3 regions of the Mucilaginibacter sp. 3215 genome follow, and region 1 is predicted to be linked to each of the others. Evidence: riboswitches for the same ligand, from Rfam matches in the RefSeq annotation. Region 1 holds a riboswitch; each other region holds the start of a gene.
What was found. A riboswitch is a leader RNA that binds a small molecule or an ion and turns the genes downstream of it on or off. The one in region 1 is predicted to bind S-adenosylmethionine.
Positions count from the first base shown of each region.

Region 2: another riboswitch for S-adenosylmethionine. It lies ahead of ABIC84_RS27335 (O-acetylhomoserine aminocarboxypropyltransferase/cysteine synthase family protein); the one in region 1 lies ahead of ABIC84_RS08090 (TlpA family protein disulfide reductase).
Region 3: another riboswitch for S-adenosylmethionine. It lies ahead of metH (methionine synthase); the one in region 1 lies ahead of ABIC84_RS08090 (TlpA family protein disulfide reductase).

Region 1 is NZ_JBNPWO010000003.1:394,683-398,329, forward strand. It holds gene ABIC84_RS08085 (SusC/RagA family TonB-linked outer membrane protein) at 1-1,083, opposite strand, end outside; gene ABIC84_RS08090 (TlpA family protein disulfide reductase) at 1,418-1,987, opposite strand; SAM riboswitch class I at 2,106-2,219, opposite strand; gene ABIC84_RS08095 (isocitrate lyase/PEP mutase family protein) at 2,549-3,337, opposite strand; gene ABIC84_RS08100 (YybH family protein) at 3,518-3,647, opposite strand, start outside.
Region 2 is NZ_JBNPWO010000033.1:7,865-11,511, forward strand. It holds gene ABIC84_RS27325 (hypothetical protein) at 93-611, opposite strand; gene ABIC84_RS27330 (trans-sulfuration enzyme family protein) at 708-1,823, shown strand; SAM riboswitch class I at 2,062-2,172, shown strand; gene ABIC84_RS27335 (O-acetylhomoserine aminocarboxypropyltransferase/cysteine synthase family protein) at 2,417-3,647, shown strand, end outside.
Region 3 is NZ_JBNPWO010000026.1:18,027-21,673, reverse strand. It holds gene ABIC84_RS25625 (Bax inhibitor-1/YccA family protein) at 1-732, shown strand; SAM riboswitch class I at 866-975, shown strand; gene metH (methionine synthase) at 1,180-3,647, shown strand, end outside.

The DNA.
Region 1 (3,647 bases):
GTTGTTGTATGATAACCTGAAATCACTTTTATCGCTGCTGCTCGCAATACCAATGCCATTATTGAGTGTTACACCGGTTTTAAAAAAATCTTTTACGTTATCTGGGTGTGCCACGAAAGGTACAGCCTGGCCGTTAGAATAAAATTGCGGGATCAGCGAACCATCCAACGCAGGTCCCCAGCTTTCGTCAACACCATCGTTAACGCCGCCGCCTTTACCATCTACATAGCTAAATTTCCCATTTGAGCCTTGACCATATTGATTTTGATATTCGGGCAATACCTGTACGTTTGAAAAGCTGGTATTGGAGTTTATAGTAACGCCTAATCCTTTCGCGCCCTTACCTGTTTTAGTACGGATAAGGATAACGCCCGCTGCTGCACGTGAACCATAAAGCGCTGCTGCATTCGGGCCCTTCAATACACTTACCGATTCAATATCTTCAGAGTTAAGATCAGAAATAGCATTAGCAAAATCTCTCGATCCGTTATTTCCTAAAAACTGGCTGTTATCAACTATAACCCCGTCAACCACAAATAAAGGCTGGTTATTGCCAGAGATAGAGGTTTCACCACGGATAATGATACGTGATGAACCCATATCGCCCTGGCTGTTGGTAACCTGCACACCGGCAATTTTACCCGAGAGCGCATTAACAAAGTTGGTTTCTTTGGCTTCAGAGATATCTTTCGATTTAAGCCCTTGTACCGCATATCCAAGCGATTTTTTATCCTTTGAGATATTGAGGGCCGTTATCACTACCTCATTCAGCGAATTTGGTGCTTCAACCAAAACCACGTTTAAGGTAGTTGTGCTTTGCAAAACCGGGATCTCCTGTGTTGTAAAGCCTATGTAGCTAACCCTGAGCACATCATTCACATTGGCGTTGATGATAAACTTACCATCGACATTAGTTTGCGCACCCGTGGTTTTACCTTTAACAGATATGCTAACGCCTGGCAGCGGCAGCCCATCAGACTTGGCGGTTACCACCCCGCTAATTTTAACGGATTGCGCGGCAACCGTTTGGACGAGAATAAAAGGCAATATAATTGCCAGTAATAGCTTGTAAATTTTTAACATGATAATTAATAATTGAGATTAATTTTGATGCCTTTACCTGTACAAAAAACATGGCTATCGCCTTGACAGGCATAAATTTGCCCGGCTTATAAACCTATTGTAACTGTAAAGAATTGATTAGGGGATGGTAATTATTAAGCTAAGACAAGCTGCAGCAAGCCCGCATTTAAATACCATGTATGCTGTAAATGATTAACAGCAACAATGCATGCTTTGCATATTGAGACAGAAGGATTTGCAGATTGATTGGCTTTCTGAAACGAAAGTTTTCTTGTGTAAAAAAGTAGATTCTGTTTTCATAAAACGGTATTAAATAAGTACTGATAGATTCTTTTTAATTGATAGACGCTGTTTTGTTGTTTACCAAAGCGTCCACAGCTTTTAACATGGATGCAAATTCCTGCTGATCATACAAACGGGTGAGGTAAACAATTTTCCCATCCCGATCGATAACCACATTGCGGGTAACACCGCTCTTTTTGCTGGCAAACCGGCCAAAAATATCAGCACCAGGGTCAAGCGCCAGTGGGTAACTGATATTCATAACCTGATGAAACCCTTTTACTTTGTTGAGCGGTTCATCGCGGTCAACGCCTATTAAAACAAGGCCTTTATCTTTATAAGCCTGCCAGATCTCTTTTTCCAAATGCGGCATTTCTTCTCGGCATACGCTGCACCAGCTTGCGGTAAACTGCAGGATAACCACCTTACCACGCAACTTCGTTAAAGAAGTTTTTGCACCATTAGTTAATACCAGCTCAAAATCGGCAGGAGCCCAATCGCCCGTTTTTACAATGTAACCGCGGTCGTCAGCAGTCGGATCAATAGCCTTAGTGGTCTGCGCAACAGCCAGCAGTGTTGATATTAAAAGCGAGCAGGTAAAAAGTAAATGTTTAATGTTCATTGCTATACATGTTAAACCCTAATTTCATCCCGGTGATATTTCAATACTTTTAGCAAGAAAAATGAAGAGGGAAAAGGAAGTATACAATACCTTGCATTATGCAAGGCAATAGCATATTTCATTATCTTTTCTACCCTATTTTGGGCAGACAGGAATTAGCACCTTTATAACAGTGGGCTTACAGGTTGCTAAGACATCACAGGGCCTTTCCCTCAGTCTTTCTTGATAATTAAAATATTCAAAGAACCGATTTGACGATGCAAATATATACATATTCTACTAAAACCATAGACTTTATATAATTATTGCAATAAAATGAATTAACAGCTTCAAATTGTGCAGGCTTACTAACAGAAATTTGTTTACCGATTGGATTAGCTGAAACTTTTTGAAGGTAGTTCCGTAAAACTAAAAAGTCCCTGACGCTCTCCGCAGGGACTTTTAACCTAAACTTATTTTGTAGATTATTAAACTACCTTACAATAGCTTAAAACAAGGCAATTAGGTTTTTAATTATTTACAACTTATAGTTGATACTTATTTAACACTTTCATTCGCCTGTTAACTGGCAACCCCATTAAACAGGGCTGCAAAGCTATTTTCAGCTGCTATCTTTTCAATTAAATTTTCCAGCGACTGGTAAATGTTCATGTTTAAAAACGGACCTGCACTGATCCTTTTAACACCGGCATTTTGTAACGCTTTAAAATCCGGAAGTCCGGGCATGCACATTACGCTAACCGGAAGGCGCGATAAGGCTGTTATTTGTTCAATATCTGTTGTTTGGGTGATACAGGGAAAAAACAAACCATGCACACCTGTATCCTGGTAAAGCTTAGTGCGGGTTAAAGCATCTTCCAACGCGTTAGGTAAACCAAGCAGGAAGGAATCGGCCCTTACATTTATAAATACCTGTACATCTGCCTTAGTCAACAATTCGGTGATCTGTTTAAGTTTCATGGCAAACTCATTTGCATCAACGATACTTCGCTTGGCATCCACCACTATCGAATCCTCTATATTAATACCCCCAACGCCGATATCATATAGCTTTGTGATATTATCGCAGATTACTTCCGCTGTATCACCATAACCTCCCTCCAGGTCCACAGTTAACATGGCCGATGATGTTGCCGCTATCCTTTTGATTACAAACAGGTAATCATCAAAACTCATTTCTTCGCCATCTGCAAAGCCTAATGAGCTTGCTACAGCGGCACTTGACGTGCCAATTGCCTCAAAGTTTAACTTATCATAAACCTGCGCGCTTTGAGCGTTCCATACATTGCCAATCTGCAAAGGTTCGGTTTTATGATGCAGCGCTAAAAATTCATTGAATCTATTTTTCATGTTCTTGTGTTTATTTTATGCTCAAAATTAGCTTGAGCATTTTTCTAAAAATTGTATAAAACGGAAGAGATTAGTGAAAGGTGAAAGGTGAAAGGTGAAAGGTGAAAGGTGAAAGGTGAAAGGTGAAAGGTGAAACAATAATGGCCGGGTAAACCGGCCATTATTGTTTCTGAATTTAAATCAGGCTACGAGATTAGCTTCGGCTCCGAATGCGTGATCGATGACAATTTTCCAGCTGCCGTCGGGTTGCTGTTTCATTAGCTCTATCCCCTTTGCGGCAACCTGTGTTTTGCCATTGTCGGTAACGCTC
Region 2 (3,647 bases), on a different contig from region 1:
AATTAAAAATTTGGTCAAAGGTACTAAAAAGCACAAAAGTAATATGCGTTATGACACATATAGGCCAAATTTCACGGTAAATTACAATAAAGTTACAGTGCCTTGATCTCGCTTATGGAGATACCAATTGAGCAATCATCCTGGCAACCATTAGGTACATAACTTGCGCCGGATATCATGCCATTATTATTGGTTTCAAAATAAATAGTGTTGGTTTTCTTATCTGCCGCAAGCCATTCGTTCTTTGCCTTTTTATATACTTCATCAAGAGTGATCAACGCAGCGCCCAAACTATGTTGACCTAACGATGCTTTATTCTCATGCCATTGGTCTCTTATAGTTTTAACAGGAGGCATATTTGCAGTTTTATATTCCAAAACATACGATAAAAAATCCCTCGCTGTAACAACGCCATTTTGAACGGTGATCTTGGTTTCGGAGCCATAACCAAAAACTGAACCGTTATTAACGGTATAAGTATAGGAATTTTTACTTTCCGTCTTAAAGTTTTGCCACGCTTTATAGCTTTTGTCGTAAGCGGTATCATTGGCATCTTTTTTACAGGCGGATAGCCCAACAATAACAAACAGGAAGATAAGGCACTTTTTCATGCGGTTTGGCTTTTAAACTTATTCGATAAAAAATATAAAAACGCTACAGCTAATAACAAATATTCTTGTTTATTTTGGGCGATAACACATTATGCCATGAAAATTGAAACTATAGCCATACACGCCGGTAACCATGTTGATGAAGCAACAAGGGCCGTTATACAACCCATTATTATGTCAACCACGTTTGAGCGCGGTGAGGATGGCGGTTTCCCGGCAGGTTATATTTACAGTCGCTCATCGAACCCCAATCGTCATGCACTGGAGCATGTGCTGGCTAAGTTAGAGGGGGGTGTTGAAGCAGCTTCCTTTTCATCAGGTAATGCGGCCGGAATGTCGGTATTTCAATCATTGGAGCCGGGCACGCATATTATCGCTCCTGATGATATGTATCACGGCTTACGTAATCAGCTTAAAACCCTTTTTGCCGGCATCCTTACCTTCGATTTTATTGATGTAAACGATACCGGGGTTTTACAACAGCACATCAAGCCCGAAACAGGTTTGATCTGGATTGAAACGCCATCGAACCCACTTTTAAAAGTCACGGACATAAAAAAGGTAGTAGCCATTGCCAAATCAAAAGGCATTAACGTTTTATGCGATAATACCTTTGCCACCCCTGTATGCCAACGGCCGCTTGAGCTGGGCGCAGATATGGTTATGCACTCGGCCACCAAATACTTTGGCGGGCACAGTGACCTGATGGGCGGCGTTTTGATTACTGCAGAGAAGAACGATTGGTGGACAAAAATTCGCCAGGTACAGGAAATGGGCGGCGCTATCCCCTCGCCTATGGATTGTTATTACCTGGTACGCAGCATTAAAACCCTGCCATACCGTGTAAAGGGCCATGTACAAAACGCTCAATTACTTGCCGAATATCTTGAACAGCACCCTCACGTTGAACAGGTAATGTACCCCGGCTTACCTTCGCACCCGCAACATGAGATAGCTAAAGATCAGATGCTGGCTTTTGGCGGCATGTTGTCCTTTATTGTTAAAGGCGATGAGAACGATACCCATAATATTATTAATAAACTTCAGCTGTTTATTAAAGCTACCAGCCTTGGTGGCGTTGAAAGCTTGATAGAACACCGCGCCACCGTTGAAGGTCCGGATACCAAAACACCACGTAACCTGCTAAGGGTTTCAGTTGGGCTGGAACATATTGACGATTTGATTGCCGATATGAAGCAGGCCCTTGCTTAGGCCTTTTAAGGTGAAAGGATAAAGGTCAAAGGCGAAAGGTATAAGCTGTCATGTGAATTTAAAAATTCCGTATTCACAAAACCTTTAACCTTTCGCCTTTTGCCTTTCACCTCAAAATAAACCTTTCACCTTAAAAAGAAATAAAATTTGGTATATTACCTCACAATCCCTTATATTCGCAACATTATTTGGTAGTGATACCAACGTCGATCAATCCTCCGCACATAGTTCGGGTTTTGATTTATAAAGAAGCGGCGAGAGATCAGGCTCAATGACCCGCTGGCAACCCTTCAATGTTGAAGAAGGTGCCAATTCCTGTCCCGGCAAATAACACCGGGGAATATAAATTTATAACCATGAAAAGTTTAATTAAATTTACGCAACGCAACACTTTTTACACCTTAAACGGTAACGTACAACATATTAGCTCCCCTATTGGCTGTATTTGTATGTGTTGCTGCTGTTGATGCTTAGCACGCTCCTGTTTTCATTCTCTGAAAAAGTGTGTTGTTAAACCGGTTGTTTTTAAACCGGCTTTCCAAATCCATCTAAACATTCAAAATCTAAATTAAACACATTAAAAAATTACAACTATGTCTGCCTTAAAATTCGAAACCTTACAATTACATGCCGGCCAGGAAGTTGATCCAACAACAGGTTCACGTGCTGTGCCCATTTATCAAACTACTTCGTACGTATTTAACAGCGCCGAGCATGGTGCAAACCTATTTGCATTAAAGGAGTTTGGTAATATCTATACCCGCATCATGAACCCTACTACCGATGTGTTTGAAAAACGCATCGCAGCGTTAGAGGGCGGTGTGGCTGCGCTGGCAACAGCCTCTGGCCAGGCATCCCAATTCCTTGCCCTTAATAATATTTTACAGGTTGGCGATAACTTTGTGACTTCTCCTTTCCTATACGGCGGCACTTATAACCAGTTTAAAGTAGCATTTAAACGCCTGGGCATTGATGTGCGTTTTGCCAAAGATGATACTGCGGCCAATATTGAGGCTCTTATTGATGATAAAACAAAGGCCATTTTCCTGGAAACCATTGGTAACCCGGGCTTTACTATTGCTGATTTTGAAAAGGTGAGCGAAGTTGCCAAAAGGCATGACCTGCCGCTAATTGTTGATAATACTTTCGGTGCGGGTGGTTACCTCTTCCGTCCCATTGAACATGGCGCTAACGTGGTTGTGGAGTCAACCACCAAATGGATTGGCGGGCATGGTACCAGTATTGGCGGTGTTATTATCGATGCAGGCAATTATAATTGGGGTAATGGTAAATTTCCTCAATTCACTGAACCATCAGAAGGTTACCACGGATTGGTATTTAACGATGTTTTCGGCATTGGCGGTCCGTTTGGCAATATCCAGTTTATTATCCGTGCCCGTGTTGAGGGATTAAGGGATTTCGGCCCGTCGCAGGCGCCATTTAATTCATGGTTGAATATCCAGGGACTGGAAACGCTTTCGCTGCGTGTGCAACGTCACGTTGATAATGCGCTGCAGTTGGCCAAATGGCTGGAGCAGCATCCGCAGGTGGCAAGCGTAAATTACCCGGGACTGGAATCATCGCCATATCATGAGCTGGCTAAAAAATATTTGAAGAATGGCTTTGGCGGCGTGTTATCGTTCGAGATTAAGGGGAGCAAAGAACAGGCCAGCCGATTGATCAATAACCTTAAACTGGTGAGTCATTTGGCCAATGTCGGGGACGCAAAAACACTCATCATCCAGCCATCAGCAACCACGCATCAGCAATTATCTGATGAAGAGCAATTAGCTGCCGGTGTTACACCAGCATCATTGCGCGTGG
Region 3 (3,647 bases), on a different contig from region 1:
ATGGAATTTAAAGAATCTAAATACAACTTCGATAATGTAATCGAAGTTAGGGATCAATCAGAAGTTGCTTCACGCAGGTTTATGGCCGGCGTTTTCAGCTGGATGTTCGTTGCACTTGGCGTATCAGCGATAACAGTTTATCTATTTTTGAATATGGGCCTGATCAGTCTGATCGTTGCACCAACAGGCGGTCTTACAGGTTTTGGCTATTTTGCGCTGTTTTCGCCACTGGCGTTTTCATTGGTAATGCAATTTGGCTATAACCGAATCTCTTATCCGGTATTGGTGCTGCTTTTCGTAGCCTATGCAACGCTTATTGGCATCAGCTTAAGTTTGATATTTCTGATCTACACATCTGCATCAATATTGGGTGTTTTCATTACCGCATCAGTAACTTTCGGTATTATGGGCATTGCCGGTTATACTACCCAGATGGATTTAACAAAGTTTGGTTCAATCATGTACATTCTGTTCATTGGGATCTTTGTAGCTTCATTAGCTAACTTCTTTATGCACAGCGAACAAATGAGTTACATCATCAGCTACATAGGCATAGCTGTATTTACTGGTTTAACTGCCTACTATATGCAAATGTTAAAACGCATTGGAGCAGGTATTGAATACGGTGATGCAAGCTCGAAAAAGCTGGCCCTGATGGGTGCGCTAACATTGTACATCACACTGATCAACCTGTTTTTTATGCTCCTCCGTTTATTCGGCAGAAGAAGATAATCTCATTAAGAAATTCAATCATAAAGCTGCCTCCGCAAAAGGCGGCTTTTTTTGTTTAACAATGTGGCTTAGGCATGATATTTAGCGTATGTTATACACTTGCAAATGATAACTTTATTGCGCAACTTTGCACTGCTTATGGAGAAAGACGGAGGGATTAGACCCTGCGATGTCTTAGCAACCTGTGCTTCACAAGGTGCTACATTCTACCAGGCAGCAATTACGCGCCCGGACAGATAAGCGAAAGTCATAACAACACCCGACTTTTCGAGATAAGCTGTATTTAGATTTGAGATATTAGACGTGAGATTTGAGATAGCTTCGGCTCTTTCAATCGCCTGTTTAATGTCTTTTTATCAGATATATGAGGTGAAAGACATGATGTTTTAGCAAGGTTCTCTCCGCTAAAATCTCACGTCTCAAATCTCATATCTCACATCTCAAAAAATGGACATTAGAAAAGAATTACAGAAACGCATCCTGGTGATTGACGGAGCAATGGGTACCATGATTCAAAGGTACCAGCTTACCGAGAAGGATTTTCGTGGCGAGCGTTTTCGCGATCATCATAGCGACCTGCAGGGCAATAACGACCTGCTCAATATCACGCGCCCTGATATTATCAAAGCCATCCATGCCGAATATCTTGATGCCGGTGCGGATATCATTGAAACTAACACTTTCAGCACACAGGTAATTTCCCTTGCCGATTATCACCTGGAAGAACTGGCCTATGAACTAAGCTACGAAGGTGCACGCATTGCCCGCGAGGTAGCCGACGAATATACCCGGCGCAACCCTGCAAAGCCGCGTTTTGTTGCCGGTGCCATCGGCCCAACCAACCGTACTGCTTCCTTATCGCCAGACGTTAACGACCCCGGATATCGCGCCGTTACCTTTGATGACCTGGCCGAGGCCTACTATGACCAGGTACGCGGTTTGGTTGACGGAGGATCGCACCTGTTGTTGGTTGAAACTATCTTTGATACACTGAATGCAAAAGCAGCCCTCTTCGCCATAAAACGTTATGAGCTGGAATGTAAAGCTGCAGGTAAGGATTTTCCTGCTTTCAGGGATTCGGGCGGTATCATGATCTCAGGTACTATTACCGATGCTTCAGGCCGTACCCTTTCCGGGCAAACTGTCGAAGCTTTCTGGAACTCGATAAGCCATGCCAACCTGCTATCGGTAGGCCTAAACTGCGCTTTGGGTGCCCGGGAAATGCGCCCGCACCTTGCCGAACTTTCTGAAAAAGCAGGCGTATTTATTTCGGCCTATCCAAACGCCGGCTTACCCAACGAGTTTGGCCAGTACGACGAAACTCCGCATGAAACCGCTCACCAGGTTGATGATTTTATCAAAGCCGGCCTGGTTAATATTGTTGGTGGCTGCTGCGGTACCACACCCGAGCATATTAAGTGCATTGCCGATAAGGCTGCCAAATATCCGCCCCGCCCTATCCCTCAAATTGAGCCGGATATGCGCCTGAGCGGCCTGGAAGCGGTCACCATTAAACCCGAAAGCATTTTTGTAAACGTGGGCGAACGCACCAACATTACCGGTTCCCCTAAGTTTTCCAAATTGATCCTTGCCGAAGATTATGAGGCAGCTCTAAGTGTTGCCCTGCAACAGGTGGAAGGCGGCGCGCAGGTCATCGATATTAACATGGATGAGGGAATGATCGATTCGGAAGCGGTGATGGTAAAATTCCTGAACCTGGTTGCTTCCGAGCCTGATATTGCCAAACTGCCTATCATGATCGACTCATCCAAATGGACGGTGATTGAGGCTGGTTTAAAATGCGTACAGGGAAAAGGTATCGTGAACTCCATCTCCCTTAAAGAGGGCGAAGAAAAATTTAAGGAACAGGCCAGGAAAATCTTAAGCTATGGTGCTGCCACCGTAGTAATGGCCTTTGACGAAACCGGTCAGGCTGATTCATTGGAACGCCGGATCGAGATCTGTAAACGGTCATACGAGATCCTGGTGAACGAAGTAGGGTTCCCGCCGCAGGATATTATTTTTGACCCTAACATCCTTACCGTAGCCACCGGTTTGGAAGAACACAATAATTACGCTGTCGATTTTATTGAGGCTACCCGCTGGATCAAACAAAACCTGCCGCATGCCAAGGTGAGCGGCGGTGTAAGTAACATTTCGTTCTCGTTCAGGGGTAATAATACAGTGCGCGAGGCTATGCACTCGGCTTTCCTGTACCACGCTATTAAAGCGGGTATGGATATGGGGATCGTAAACGCCGGGATGCTGGAAGTTTATGAAGAGATCCCTAAAAACCTGTTGGAACTGGTAGAAGACGTATTGCTTAACCGCCGCCCGGATGCTACCGAGCGCCTAGTTGAGTTTGCAGATACCATCAAAAGTAAAGGCAAAGAAGTAGTGCGCGACGAAGAATGGCGCAAAGGCACCGTTCAGGAACGCCTCTCCCACTCGCTGGTAAAAGGCATTGTTGAATACCTTGACGACGATGTGGAGGAAGCCCGCCAGGCCTACAGCAAACCACTTGAGGTTATTGAAGGTCCGTTGATGGATGGTATGAACATCGTAGGCGACTTGTTCGGTGCCGGCAAGATGTTTTTACCACAAGTGGTAAAATCAGCCCGTGTAATGAAAAAGGCGGTGGCTTACCTGCTACCTTTTATCGAAGAAGAAAAAAAGAACAACGTAAATGCCGATCAGCGTGCCAACGCCGGTAAGGTGTTAATGGCCACCGTAAAAGGCGACGTACATGATATTGGTAAAAATATAGTTGGTGTGGTATTAGCCTGTAATAACTTCGAGGTGATAGACCTTGGGGTGATGGTGCCCGCGCAACGCATTATTGAAGAGGCTAAAAAGCAAAACGTTGATATCATTGGCTTAAGCGGATTAATCACCCCATCGCTTGATGAAATGGT